Regions from separate parts of the Chromobacterium sp. ATCC 53434 genome, predicted to be linked through region 1. Evidence: predicted binding sites of a transcription regulator. Region 1 holds the regulator's gene; each other region holds the start of a gene.

Region 1 (4,396 bases):
GCTGCAATACCGCGTCATCGGCGAAAGCGGCCGCTACAACAACAAGAACCAGCAGGCTTTCTTCGACAAGAAAGTCGTTTTGATCAAACCCGCAGACAGCAAGCAACCGGAAACCCGGCTGGAAAGCAGCGCGATGTTCGTCGACACCGGCAAACGCTACGCCAGCTCGAAAGCACCGTCGGTGATACACCACGGCAATTCGGTGGCCAACTCGATAGGCTTCACCTACCAGGAGCCGCTGGGCCTGCTCCACCTGCTGTCCACAACCAAGATCACCTATGCCAAATAAGTCCCGAATCGCATTGGCCAGCCTGCTGCTGGCCGCCTCCGCGCTCGCTCAGGCCGAACAGGCCGACCGCAACAAGCCGCTGGAAATCACCAGCGACAACGGCTGCACCATGGACCAGATCAAAGGCGTTTCCGTCTGCACCGGCAATGTGGTCGTGGTGCAGGGCACGCTGCGCCTGAACGCCGACAAGGTGGTGGCCACCCAGGACAAACAGGGCAACCAGACCTTGCAGGCCACCGGCCGCATCGTCACCTTCCGCCAGAAGATGGACAACAACGGCGGCTGGGTCGAAGGCCAGTCCAGCAAGCTCGATTACAATAGCGCCGCCCACAGCGCGGTGCTGACCGGCAACGCCCGCGTCAAGCGCAACGGCGACCTGGCGATAGGCACCGTGATCACCTACGACACCCAGAACGAGACCTACCAGGTGCTCGGCGGCGGCAGCGGCGCGGCAGCCGGCAAGGGCGGCCGCACCACTGTGATCCTGCAGCCGAAGAACACCGCCTCGCAGCCCGCGGCCGCCAAGCCCGCCGCCGGAGCCGACCCGCGATGAGCCCCAGCATACTGACCGTTTCCCGCCTGAAGAAGCGCTTCAAGAAGCGCACCGTGGTCAAGGACGTCTCGCTGAGCATTGAGAGCGGCGAAGTCGTCGGCCTGCTCGGCCCCAACGGCGCCGGCAAGACCACCAGCTTCTACATGATCGTCGGCCTGATCGGCGCCGACGACGGCGACATCCGGCTGGACGACGCCTCCATCACCCGCTATCCGATACACCAGCGCGCCCAGCTCGGCCTAGGCTACCTGCCGCAGGAGGCGTCGATCTTCCGCCGGATGACGGTGGAGGAGAACATCGCCGCCATCTTGGAAATCTCCGGCCGCAAGGGCAAGGAGCTGGAGAAGGAGCTGGATCTGCTGCTGGACGACCTGAACATCGGCCATCTGCGCGACAGCAACGCGCTGTCGCTGTCCGGCGGCGAGCGGCGCCGGGTCGAAATCGCCCGCGTGCTGGCCACCCGACCGCGCTTCATCCTGCTGGACGAGCCGTTCGCCGGCGTCGACCCGATCGCGGTGATCGACATCCAGAAAATCATCTCCTTCCTGAAGGAACGCGGCATCGGCGTGCTGATCACCGACCACAACGTCCGCGAGACGCTGCGCATCTGCGACCGCGCCTACATCATCAGCGACGGCTCGGTGCTGGCTTCCGGCCAGCCGGAGGAGCTGGTCAACAACGACAAGGTGCGCGAGGTCTACCTCGGCGAGCACTTCCATCTGTAAGCGGCGATGAAACAGGCCCTTCAGCTCAAGGTCTCGCAGCAACTGACGCTGACGCCACAGCTGCAGCAATCGATCAAACTGCTGCAGCTGTCCACGCTGGACCTGCAAGCCGAGGTGGATCGCTTCCTGCTCGACAACCCGCTGCTGGAGCGCGGCGACGAGCCGCACGACGGCGAAGCCGCGCCGGACGGCGCCGACAGCGGCGCCGGCGAAACGCAGGACGCCGACGGCCGTGACGACGGCGCCGGCGAGCTGCTGGACTGGGGCGCAGGCGCCCGCCAGGGCGGCGACGACGACTATGATCCGATGCTCAACGTGCCCAGCCAGCCCAGCCTGCGCGAGCACCTGCTGGCGCAGCTGGGGGAGATCGCGCTGAGCGACCGCGACCGCGCGGTGGCCTGCCTGCTGATCGAAGAGCTGGACGACGACGGCTACCTGCCGCTGGACCTCGACGAGCTGGCCGGCAATCTGCCGCTGGAGCTGCAGCTGGACAGCGACGAGCTGGCCATCGGCCTGACACTGCTGCAGCAGTTCGATCCGGCCGGCGTCGGCGCGCGCTCGTTGGCCGAATCGCTGCAACTGCAGCTGTTGCGGCGGCCGGCCGACGAGCCCGGCCGCGCGCTGGCGCTGGAGATCGCGCGCGAACACCTGGAGCTGCTGGGCGGGCGCGACTACGCCAAGCTGAAGAAATTGTTCGGCTGCCAGGACGAGGCGCTGCGCCAGGCGCAGGCGCTGATCTCCCGGCTGAACCCCTACCCCGCCAGCGGCTACGGCCACGGCGACATCCACTACGTGATTCCCGACATCGCGGTCAGGAAGCTGCGCGGCCGCTGGGTCGCCGAACTGAACCGCTCGGCGATGCCGCGGCTGCGCGTCAACCGCCTGTACGAGCGACTGCTGGCCGACAAACGCGGCGCCGGCGGCGAACTGGCCGGCCCGCTGCAGGAGGCGCGCTGGCTGGTAAAGAACATCCAGCAGCGATTTGACACTATTCTGAAAGTGGCGGAAGCTATCGTTGAACGGCAGCAATCGTTCTTTGAACATGGCGAAGTGGCGATGCGGCCGCTGATCCTGCGCGATATCGCGGACGAGATCGGCCTGCACGAATCCACCGTTTCCCGCTCGACCAGCCAGAAGTACCTGCTCTGCCCGCGCGGCCTGTTCGAGCTCAAGTACTTCTTCGGCAGTTCGCTGGAAACCGACGGCGGAGGGGAATGCTCCGCCACCGCCATCAAGGCTCACATACGCGGCATGATAGACGGCGAGGACCGCGCGAAACCGCTGTCCGACAGCGCCATCGCCGACGCGCTGGCCCGCCAGGGAATACAGGTTGCCAGACGCACCGTAGCCAAGTATCGTGAAGCCATGCAGATTCCGGCGGTGAATCTGCGCAAGGCGCTGTGACAGGCCTTGAGAAATACAATGCCGCCCGGCAACCCGACCGGGCGGTCAACACCAGAAGGAGCTAGGGTATGAACCTCAAAGTAACTGGCCTGCACCTGGAAGTCACCCCGTCGCTGCGCGAATACATCGAAAACAAACTGGAGCGCATCACCCGCCACGTCGACCATGTGATCGACATCTCCGTTACTCTCTCGGTGGACAAACTGGTTCAAAAAGCGGAAGTCAACGTGCACCTGTCCGGCAAGGACATCCACATCGAGGCGTCCGAGGCAGACCTCTACGCCGCCATCGATCTGCTGATGGACAAGCTGGATCGCCAGGTGTTGAAGTACAAGGAAAAGCTGACCGAGCATCGCGCGCAGGGCACCGGCCAAAGTTCCGGCGAAGCTGTGCAAGCCTCGCTGTGACGCGACTCTGAAGGCAACGGGAACCGGACGGTTCCCGTTTTTCTTTGCGCTTGCCGGTTTTCAGTACTATCAAGGCAACGTAGAATTCCGGGTTTCTCCAAGAGCCGCATGCATAACCCAATATGAATCTCATCGGCAAAATCCTGACTCCGGACCATGTGCTGCTCGATCTGGATGTCTCCAGCAAGAAGCGGGTGTTCGAACAGGTGGGCCTGTTGGTGGAAAACACCCGCGGCATCGCCCGCAGCGAGATCTTCGACAGCCTGTTCAGCCGCGAAAAACTGGGCTCCACCGGACTGGGACAGGGCGTGGCGATTCCGCACGGCCGCGCCCGCGGCCTGAAGGAAGCCACCGGCGTGTTCATCCGGCTGAAGGCGCCGATCCCGTTCGACGCGCCGGACGGCAAGCCGGTGCAGTGCCTGTTCGTGCTGCTGGTGCCCGAGCATGCCACCGACCTGCACTTGCAGGTCCTGTCCGAACTGGCGCAGATGTTCTCCAGCCGCCAGATGCGCGAGAAGATGCTGGCCATCGCCAACCGCGACGAACTCTACCAGTTGCTCAGCGAATGGACCCCCAATGCCTAGCATCACCGTACGCAGGCTGTACCAGGAAAATCAGCAGAAACTCAATCTGACCTGGGTGGCCGGCACCGGCGGCTCCGACAATGTGATCGGCAACGACGACCAGCGCCCGACGCTGGCGCTGGTCGGCCACCTGAACTTCATCCACCCGAACCGGGTGCAGGTGCTGGGCCTGGCCGAAGTCGACTACCTGAACAAGCTGGAGCAGTCGGCCGCCAAGACCGCGCTGGACCAGCTGTTCCACAAGAGCATGTCGGTGGTGATGGTGGCCAACAACCAGCCGGTGCCGCGGCTGCTGCGCGACTACTGCCACAGCCACAACGTGCCCTTGATGTGCAGCACGCTGGAAAGTCCGTACCTGATGGACGTGCTGCGGATCTACCTGGCCCGCGCGCTGGCGGTGTCCACCGTCTTGCACGGCGTTTTCCTCGACGTGT
Region 2 (4,396 bases), 300 kb from region 1:
CGCCTCGCCGAAATGGCCCAGTTCGGCGGACAGCCTTTCGTAGCAGATGTCCTGGCCCGAGGCCCGGGCGAATTCCTCGTGGATGAACGGCGACTGGCTGTGGGAGATCGGGTTGCCGATAACGGCGTAACGGTCGGTCATGTCCGGCTTTCCAATGTCTGAATGGATGGTCTGCGGCGACGCAGCGCTTCAAGCGACACTTTGCCGTTTAATGACGCAAACTTCAACCGCGGCGCGCGCGGCGGCTTGACGCCGGTCATGGTCCCGGCCGACGGCGGCATGCAGCGGCGCCGTCGGGCCAGGATCGCCACACGGCCCGTCGGCCAGGCCGCGCCGCGCGGGAAAGGGCGTGAACAGGCGCCTAACCCTGCACCCACGGCAGGCCGCGCCGGCGCCAGCCCCCGACCGAGTTGCGATGGCCGTCGGCGTCCAGGTCGCCCTCGAAGCCCTCCAGCACGTTGTACACCTCGCTATAGCCGTTGGCCGCCGCCAGCCGCGCCACCTGGTCGGAGCGGGCGCCCGATCGGCAGATCACCAACAGCACCGCCTCCGGATCGACCTGCTGGGTCAGCTGGGCCAGGAAATTCGGGTTCGGCGCCATGCCGGGATAGCTGCGCCACTCGATGTTCACCGCCTGCGGCACGGTGCCGACGAATTGCCATTCGGCGTGGCTGCGCACGTCAAGCAGCACCGCCTTCGGCAGGCCCTGCATCAATTCGTAAGCCTCGTCTGGCAGGACCGCGCCGCTATAGGGCAGGTCCAGCTGCTCGGCGCGCCGTTGCGCGGCCTGCAGTATCTGGCTGGTTTTGCTCATGCTGTTTTCCTCCTGCAACACGGATCGCCTATGTTGGCGATTATCTGCCCGACGGCGGCCGCTGGCAAATCGCACCATAATGGTGCGGGCCGATTTGACGAGCACCAACTTGGCCCGCGCGCGGTCATTCCGGCCGGCTGGCTAAGCCCATTCGGCTATGACACAATGCAACAACAACGATTCTGGAGCTGGCACGCTTCCTGCTTAATGCCGGGCGTACCGATTTTTACGCACTTGCCCTTGGGTGCACGTTGCCTTTCAGGAGATAAACCATGGCAGTAGCCGACGTAGTCAAGCTGATCCAAGAAAACGACGTCAAATTTGTCGATCTGCGCTTTACCGACACCCGCGGCAAAGAACAGCACGTCTCCATCCCGGCCCACGTGCTGCTGGAAGACGCCGACGACTGGTTCGAACGCGGCCACGCCTTCGACGGCTCCTCCATCGCCGGCTGGAAAGGCATCCAGGCATCCGACATGCTGCTGATGGCCGATCCGGCCACCGCCCGCATCGACCCCTTCTTCGACGAACCGACCGTGTTCATGCACTGCGACGTGATCGACCCGGCCGACGGCAAGGGCTACGACCGCGACCCGCGCTCGATCGCCAAGCGCGCCGAAGCCTATCTGAAGGCCTCCGGCCACGGCGACACCGCCTACTTCGGCCCGGAGCCGGAATTCTTCATCTTCGACAGCATCACCTGGGGCACCGACATGTCCGGCTGCTTCGTCAAGATCAAGGCCGAGGAAGCGGCCTGGGCGTCGGCCGAGGAATTCGAGGGCGGCAATATGGGTCACCGCCCGGGCGTCAAGGGCGGCTACTTCCCGGTCCCGCCGGTCGACTCCTCGCAAGACATCCGCTCCGCGATGGTGCTGCTGCTGGAAGAATTGGGCGTGCCGGTCGAGGTGCACCACCACGAAGTGGCGACCGCCGGCCAGAACGAGATCGGCACCCGCTTCAGCACGCTGACCCAACGCGCCGACTGGACCCAGATCCTGAAATACGTCGTGCACAACGTCGCCCACAGCTACGGCAAGACCGCCACCTTCATGCCGAAACCGATCGTCGGCGACAACGGCTCCGGCATGCACGTGCACCAGTCGATCTGGAAGGACGGCGTCAACCTGTTCGCCGGCGACGGCTATGCCGGCCTGTCCGACACCGCGCTGTACTACATCGGCGGCATCATCAAGCACGCCAAGGCGCTGAACGCCATCACCAATCCGGGCACCAACTCGTACAAGCGCCTGGTGCCGCACTACGAAGCGCCGGTGAAGCTGGCCTACTCGGCGAAGAACCGTTCCGCCTCGATCCGCATCCCGCACGTGGCCAGCCCGAAGGCTCGCCGCATCGAAGCGCGTTTCCCGGATCCGCTGGCCAACCCGTACCTGTGCTTCTCCGCGCTGTTGATGGCCGGCCTGGACGGCATCCAGAACAAGATCCACCCGGGCGACGCCGCCGACAAGAACCTGTACGATCTGCCGCCGGAAGAAGACAAGCTGATCCCGACCGTGTGCGCCAGCCTGGACGAGGCGCTGGACGCGCTGGACAAGGATCGCGAGTTCCTGACCCGCGGCGGCGTGTTCTCCAATGAATGGATCGACGCCTACATCGAACTGAAGATGCAGGAAGTCAACCTGACCCGCATGACCACCCACCCGGTGGAATTCGCGATGTACTACTCGCTGTAAGCCGGCTCAAGCGCGGCAGACCGGACGGCGGCCCTCGTGGCCGCCGTTTTCGTGTCAGCCGTCCGAACGCGCATATGACGCGGCCGCCGGATTTGCTTATCATGCAGATGCCACCTAATCCAGTCACGCACGATGAAGACACTCGCCCTCTGCCTGCTGCTGGCCTGCTGCGCCGCCCAGGCCGACACCATCTACAAGTACGTCGACGCGAACGGCAACGTCACCTATACCAATGTGCCGCTTCGCGGCGCGCAGCCGATCAAGCTGAATCCGCTGTCGTCCTATCCCAGCCGAAAAAATGGTTCGGCGCCGGCCAAGCCGGCGGCGTCGGGCGGCTATCCCAATGTCGACGCCGGCACCCAGAAGCAGCGCGACGGCGGCCGCAAGAAGATTCTGGAACAGGAACTGGCCAACGAGGCCAAGGCGCTGGACGCGGCGAAGCAGGCGCTAACCGAGGGCAAGGCCGTCCGGCTCGGCAACGAGGCGCGCAACTATCAGAAATATCTCGACCGCGTGCAGAAGCTGCAGGACGAGGTGACCGACCGCGAGAAGAATGTCGACGCGCTGAAGCGCGAACTGGGCATGCAGTAGCAAAATGCACCATTTTGGTGCAAACTGAGCCGACCCTGCCCGCCGACGGCGCCAGCCCCCGCATCATCCGGCGTCGCGCCGGCTGGCGCGCTTATTGCTGAGACATCGGCGCGGCCCCCGCCGCCAGCCCATCATCATCACAAGCGGACCCCAATGCCCATACCCAGCTTTGCCGGACTGGAGCTGCTCGACACGCCGGTGCTGATCTGCGACGCCGACGCCGCGCTGCGCTTCGTCAACCCCGCCTGCGAGAACCTGCTGGCGCTGGGCAGCCGCGAGCTGCTGCGCCACGGACTGACCGACTTGTTCCAGCCCTGCCCGGCGCTGCGGCAGGCGCTGGACACCGCCTTGCGCCAGGGCGCCAGCTATATCGAACACGATCTGGAACTGCAGGCCCAGCACAGCGGCGCCGCGCTGCACGTGGCGCTGACCATCACCCCCATCGACATCGACGGCGGCCTGGCGCTGATCGAACTCAGGCCGCTGGACCAGCAGTTGAAGATCGCCAACGAGGAACGCTTGCTGCTGCAGCATCAGGCCAACCGCGAGCTGATCCGCAATCTGGCGCACGAGATCAAGAACCCGCTGGGCGGCATACGCGGCGCGGCGCAGCTGTTGGAGCACGAACTGGCCGACCGGCCGGAGCTGAAAGAGTACACCGAGGTGATCACCGAGGAGGCGCGGCGGCTGCAGACGCTGGTGGACCGGTTGCTGGCGCCGCACCGCAGCCACAGCCGCGGCCCGGTCAACATCCACGAAGTGCTCGAGCGGGTGCGCAGCATCGCGCTGGCCCAGCATCCGCAGGGCCTGGCGCTGACGCGCGACTACGACACCAGCCTGCCGATGCTGTCGGCCGACAAGGAACAGCTGATCCAGGTGGTGCTGAACATCGTCAACAACGCGGTGCAGGCGCTGCGCGGCCAGGGCCGCGTCGTGCTGCGCACGCGGGTGGCGCGCCAGATCACGCTGGCGCGCAAGCGTCACCAGCTGGCGCTGAAACTGCAGATCGTCGACGACGGCCCCGGCATTCCCGACGACATACGCGACCACATCTTCTACCCGCTGGTCACCGGCCGAGCCGAAGGCACCGGGCTGGGACTGACGCTGGCGCAGGCCTTCGTCCACCAGCACGGCGGCAGCATAGAATTCGAGTCGCGCCCGGGCCAGACCTGCTTCACCGTACTGCTGCCGTTCGGCCCCGACGCCGCCGGCTGAACGCCCCGACAAGAACAACAGGAGAAACACCATGGCCAAGCCGGTCTGGATCATAGACGACGACAAGGCGATACGCTGGGTGCTG
Region 3 (4,396 bases), 1.9 Mb from region 1:
GGCCGCGGCCGTACAGATAGCACGAGGCCACCACGCTCCAGCTCAAATACTGCGCGTATTGATTGCGCTGGCCGACATTGCCCATCACCTCGGTCGGCGCCAGCGCGTTGAACATCACCAGCCCCTCGCAGCGGCGCGCCAGGTCCAGCAGCTGTATGCCGCCCAACACGATCTGCAGGCAGCTGCCCAGGATCAGGCAGGACGCCAGTATCTCGCAGACGCGTGTCAGATCCGGCCGGACGCGGTTGGCCAGAAACATGGCCAGCAGCAGCATCACCGCCAGACTGGCGATGCCGAGAATGGCCGGCTGGTAATTCCGCAGCAGCAAGCCATTGCTCAGCGACAGCAGCATCAGCAGCGCGGCCAGCGCCGGCGCCGAGGCGGACAGCCGCACCGCGCCGCCGCCGCGGATCGCGAACAGACCGCCTACGCCGACCGCCAGCACCACGAAGGCATTGGTCCACCAGTCCTGCAGCGGCGTGAAGCGCAGGCAATTGAGAAAGGGAAAGACGAAACAGCAGCAAAAAAAGACGTATAGCGGGAAATCATTTAGGCCGGCCTTGCCGGCCGGCTGGGTTTGACTGTCCATCTGCGCCATCCGCGATCGAATGGGGTGATTATACCCATGCGCCCGTCAAGCGGCGCGCGCCGGGGCCTACTGCCTGCAGGCGGTCGGCACCCAGTTGGCCTGCAACTGCGAGCCGGCGGCGATCGCCGTGGTGCCGGAACCGGTATAGGTGCAGGACCACGTCATCGTGCCGGACCCCGGCGTCGGCACCAGGTCCAGCAATCCGCCGCTGGATACCGTGCTGTTGTAGGTGATCTGGATCACGCCGCTGGCCAGCACCGCCACCTGGCTGACGGCGTTGCCGGTGATAGACGCCGCGCTGGCCAGGCCGTAGGAGGTGTTGTACGGCGAAGTCCCGGTGCTGGCGTAGGCGTTCTTGCTCGAGTAGTACTCGCCGATGGCGGTCTTGGCGGCGTCGGCCAGCGCCAGGCCCTCGGTGACCCGCGCCCGCCTGACGTAGTCCTGATAGACCGGAATCGCCAGCGCGGCCAATATGCCGACGATGGCGACGACTATCATCAGTTCGATCAGGGTAAAGCCTCGTTGCTCGATTCTGCTCTGCATGTGCGCGCTCCCGTCGTAGTCTCCGGATGACGGCGGCCGGCGCCGGAAAAGCGAGAGGCACCGCAGTGCCTCTCGTCGCGCCGGCCGTCAATCCATGCTTACTGACGGCAGCTGGTCGGCACCCAGTTGGCCAGCAGCTGCGAACCGGCGGCGATCGCGGTGGCGCCGGAGCCGGTATAGGTGCAGGCCCAGGTCACCGAGCCGGAAGTGATGGCGGGCACCAGGTCGAGCAAGGCCCCGCTGGACACCGTGCTGTTGTAGGTGATCTGGATCACGCCGCTGGCCAGCACCGCCACCTGACTGACCGAGTTGCCGGTGATCGACGCCGCGCCGGCCAGGCCGTAGGAGGTGTTGTACGGCGAGGTGCCGGTGGTGGAGAAGGCGTTGTTGGACGAGTAGTACTCGGTGACGGCGGTTTTGGCCGCGTCGGCCAGCGCCAGACCTTCCGTCACCCGCGCCCGCTTGGTGTAGTCCTGATAGGCCGGAATGGCGATGGCGGCCAGAATGCCGACGATGGCCACCACGATCATCAGCTCGATCAGGGTGAAGCCCTGCTGAATCTGTCTTGTCTTCATGTTGAACTCCCGGGTTGCCAAGCTTTAGCCAAATTCGGATCGGACCGCCGGCCGATGCCGGAACGCCTCTCCGCCTCTTCCCTTACATGCGCGCAAGCCGGGCCGGAGGGCCCGCGATTGTTGTGGTTGGATACAGAGCAGGAAACATGCCAGCCGGCTGCAAGCGGCTTTGCCGCGGCGATGACGACGACTAACCTGCCGCCGATCGGCACAAGTTGACGTTTTTCGTCACATCGAAGCGGCGGCGCCGGCTGTGCTAGCATCGACCATCCCCATTTCAGGAGCCCACCGCATGAGCAACCAAGCCTGGCTGGAGCGCAGCTTCGCCGCCGTCTGGCATCCTTGCACCCAGATGAAACGCCACGAGCGGCTGCCCATCGTTCCGATCGCCTCCGCCGACGGCGTCTGGCTCAGCGACTTCGACGGCAAGCGCTATCTGGACGGCGTCAGCTCATGGTGGGTCAATCTGTTCGGCCACGGCCATCCGCGCATCAAGGCGGCGATACGCCAGCAGCTGGACAGCCTCGAGCACGTGATGCTGGCCGGCTTCACGCACCGGCCGGTGGTGGAGCTGTCCGAGCGGCTGGCCGCGCTGTCCGGCCTCGGCCACGCCTTCTACGGCTCGGACGGCGCCAGCGCCACCGAGATCGCGCTGAAGATGAGTTTCCACTACTGGAAGAACGTCGGCCGACCGCAAAAAACCCGCTTCGTCAGTCTGGAGAACAGTTATCACGGCGAAACCGTGGGCGCGCTGGCGGTCACCGACGTGCCGCTGTTCTCGTCGACCTACGCCGAGCTGTTGAAGCCGGCGCTGCGGACGCCGTCGCCGGACGCACGCCAGGCCGCCGACGGCGAGACCGCCGCCGACGTCGCGCTGCGCGCCGCCCGCTCGCTGGAAAACCTGCTGGCCAAGCGCGGCGACGAAATCGCCGCCGTCATCGTCGAACCGCTGGTGCAGGGCGCGGCCGGCATGGCGATGTACGACCCGGTCTATCTGAGCGAGCTGCGGCGGCTGTGCGACCAATACCAGGTGCACTTGATCGCCGACGAGATCGCCGTCGGCTTCGGCCGCAGCGGCAGCTTCTTCGCCTGCCAGCAGGCCGGGATCACACCGGACTTCCTGTGCCTGTCCAAGGGCATCACCGGCGGCTTCCTGCCGCTGTCCTGCGTGCTGACCCGCGACGAGATCTACCAGGCCTTCTATCACGACGAGGTCGCGCGCGGCTTTCTGCACTCGCACAGCTATACCGGCAACGCGCTGGCCTGCGCGGCCGCGCTGGCGGTGCTGGACATCTTCGAGGACGAGCGGGTGCTGGAGCGCAACCGCGCCAAGGCCGCGGAATTCACCGCCAGGATGGCGCCGCTGGCCTCGCGGCCGGAAATCCGCCATTTCCGCCATTGCGGCATGATCTGGGCATTCGACGTCGACACTTCGCGGTCGGACTTTGCATTGGCTTTTTTTTCGGCCATGCTGAAACGCGGATGCCTGTTGCGACCGATAGGAAAAACGGTCTACTTCATGCCGCCGTATACGCTGAACAACGAAGAGATGGACTGGCTGGTGGAGGCCAGCTGCGCCGCGCTGGACGAAGTGCTGTCCGGCGCCGGGGATATCGGACACGATCCCGCCGCGCTGCCCTGAAACGGCCGCGACCGCCCGCCCCCGACGGAGCCTTGTCCAGATGCTGTCACTCGCCTTGCCGAAAAAGGATATGGACCCGCAACTCGTCGATACCCAACCCGCCAGCGTGGCCGCCTGGCTGGAACGCCTGCCCTACGCCGACCTTCCGGAATGCGGCAGGCTGCTCGGCCAGGGGCTGTACCACCTCGGCCGCACTCCGCTCGACCCGATGCAGCGCTACAAGCTGCTGAAGCTCTATCTGAAGGCGCTGGACCGCTACTATCCTCTGCTGGAGGGCGAAACCCAGCACAGCGACATCCTGTCCTCGCCGAAAACCCGGCTGCTGGCGATGCTGGGCGTCAAGCTGTTCGCCAATCTGTTCGTCGCCTTCAAGCAGACGCTGAACGAGAAGCTCGCCCGCAACGCGCTGCTCGATCGCGACCAACCCAAGATAGAGCTGCTGCTGTACACGATGCTGGCGGCGCGCCAATACCTGAACATCAGCCAGCAATACTACTGCCCGCTGCCCGACGGCTTCTGGCTCGACTGCCACCAGCTGCACGCGCTGGCCCTGAGCCGGGGCTGGCAGGACAAGGCGCTGGCCGGCGACGACGCGCTGGCCGTGATCTACCGCCAGATCCTGCTGCTGGGCCTGACCGCCGCCAACCGCCTGTCCAACGCCGAGCTGCAACTGACGCGTCGGCTGGTCTACGAACTGGCCGGCCAGATCTCGCTGCGGCCGGTGGCCGGCTTGCCCGACGGCCTTCACGGCTACCTGCTCGATCCGCAGGAGGACAGTCCGCCGCGCTATCTGCGCATCACCCCCGGCTCGCTGGATGCCGATTGCAGCCTGCTGGATCTGTCCGCCGCGCTGGACTCGCTGCGCCGCAGCCTGGAACAGCTGCAGAAAACGGCCGGCAGCGTCCCTTCGACGCAGGCCAACGACGAGGCGCAGCTATTGGCCGGCCTGGTGGAGGAATGGCAAAAGCCGCGCCGCCGCAGGCACAATCGCGAAAACGCCCGCGCGATGGCGGAGGTGAGCGCCGGCGTGGCGCCGATCTGGTACCG

What was found. The regulator sigma-54, encoded in region 1, starts transcription at its own class of promoters, with help from an activator protein. The targets are predictions, from matches to a motif close to CTGGCACGCTTCATGCTT.
Region 2: glnL (nitrogen regulation protein NR(II)) is a predicted target of sigma-54. The motif match lies at 3,179-3,196, and genes of this name have one in related genera.
Region 3: CXB49_RS19000 (pilin) is a predicted target of sigma-54. The motif match lies at 1,843-1,860, and genes of this name have one in related genera.

What each region holds. Positions count from the first base shown of each region.
Region 1 is NZ_CP025429.1:1,039,984-1,044,379, reverse strand. Features, by position in the region: gene lptC (LPS export ABC transporter periplasmic protein LptC) at 1-289, shown strand, start outside; gene lptA (lipopolysaccharide transport periplasmic protein LptA) at 279-842, shown strand; gene lptB (LPS export ABC transporter ATP-binding protein) at 839-1,567, shown strand; gene CXB49_RS04915 (RNA polymerase factor sigma-54) at 1,574-2,971, shown strand; gene hpf (ribosome hibernation-promoting factor, HPF/YfiA family) at 3,040-3,378, shown strand; gene ptsN (PTS IIA-like nitrogen regulatory protein PtsN) at 3,501-3,962, shown strand; gene hprK (HPr(Ser) kinase/phosphatase) at 3,955-4,396, shown strand, end outside.
Region 2 is NZ_CP025429.1:737,410-741,805, reverse strand. Features, by position in the region: gene aroE (shikimate dehydrogenase) at 1-141, opposite strand, end outside; gene CXB49_RS03405 (rhodanese-like domain-containing protein) at 362-814, opposite strand; gene glnA (glutamate--ammonia ligase) at 1,087-2,505, shown strand; gene CXB49_RS03395 (DUF4124 domain-containing protein) at 2,638-3,096, shown strand; gene glnL (nitrogen regulation protein NR(II)) at 3,250-4,311, shown strand; gene ntrC (nitrogen regulation protein NR(I)) at 4,343-4,396, shown strand, end outside.
Region 3 is NZ_CP025429.1:4,278,910-4,283,305, forward strand. Features, by position in the region: gene CXB49_RS18990 (PglL family O-oligosaccharyltransferase) at 1-589, opposite strand, end outside; gene CXB49_RS18995 (pilin) at 656-1,132, opposite strand; gene CXB49_RS19000 (pilin) at 1,231-1,707, opposite strand; gene CXB49_RS19005 (adenosylmethionine--8-amino-7-oxononanoate transaminase) at 2,000-3,349, shown strand; gene CXB49_RS19010 (hypothetical protein) at 3,420-4,396, shown strand, end outside.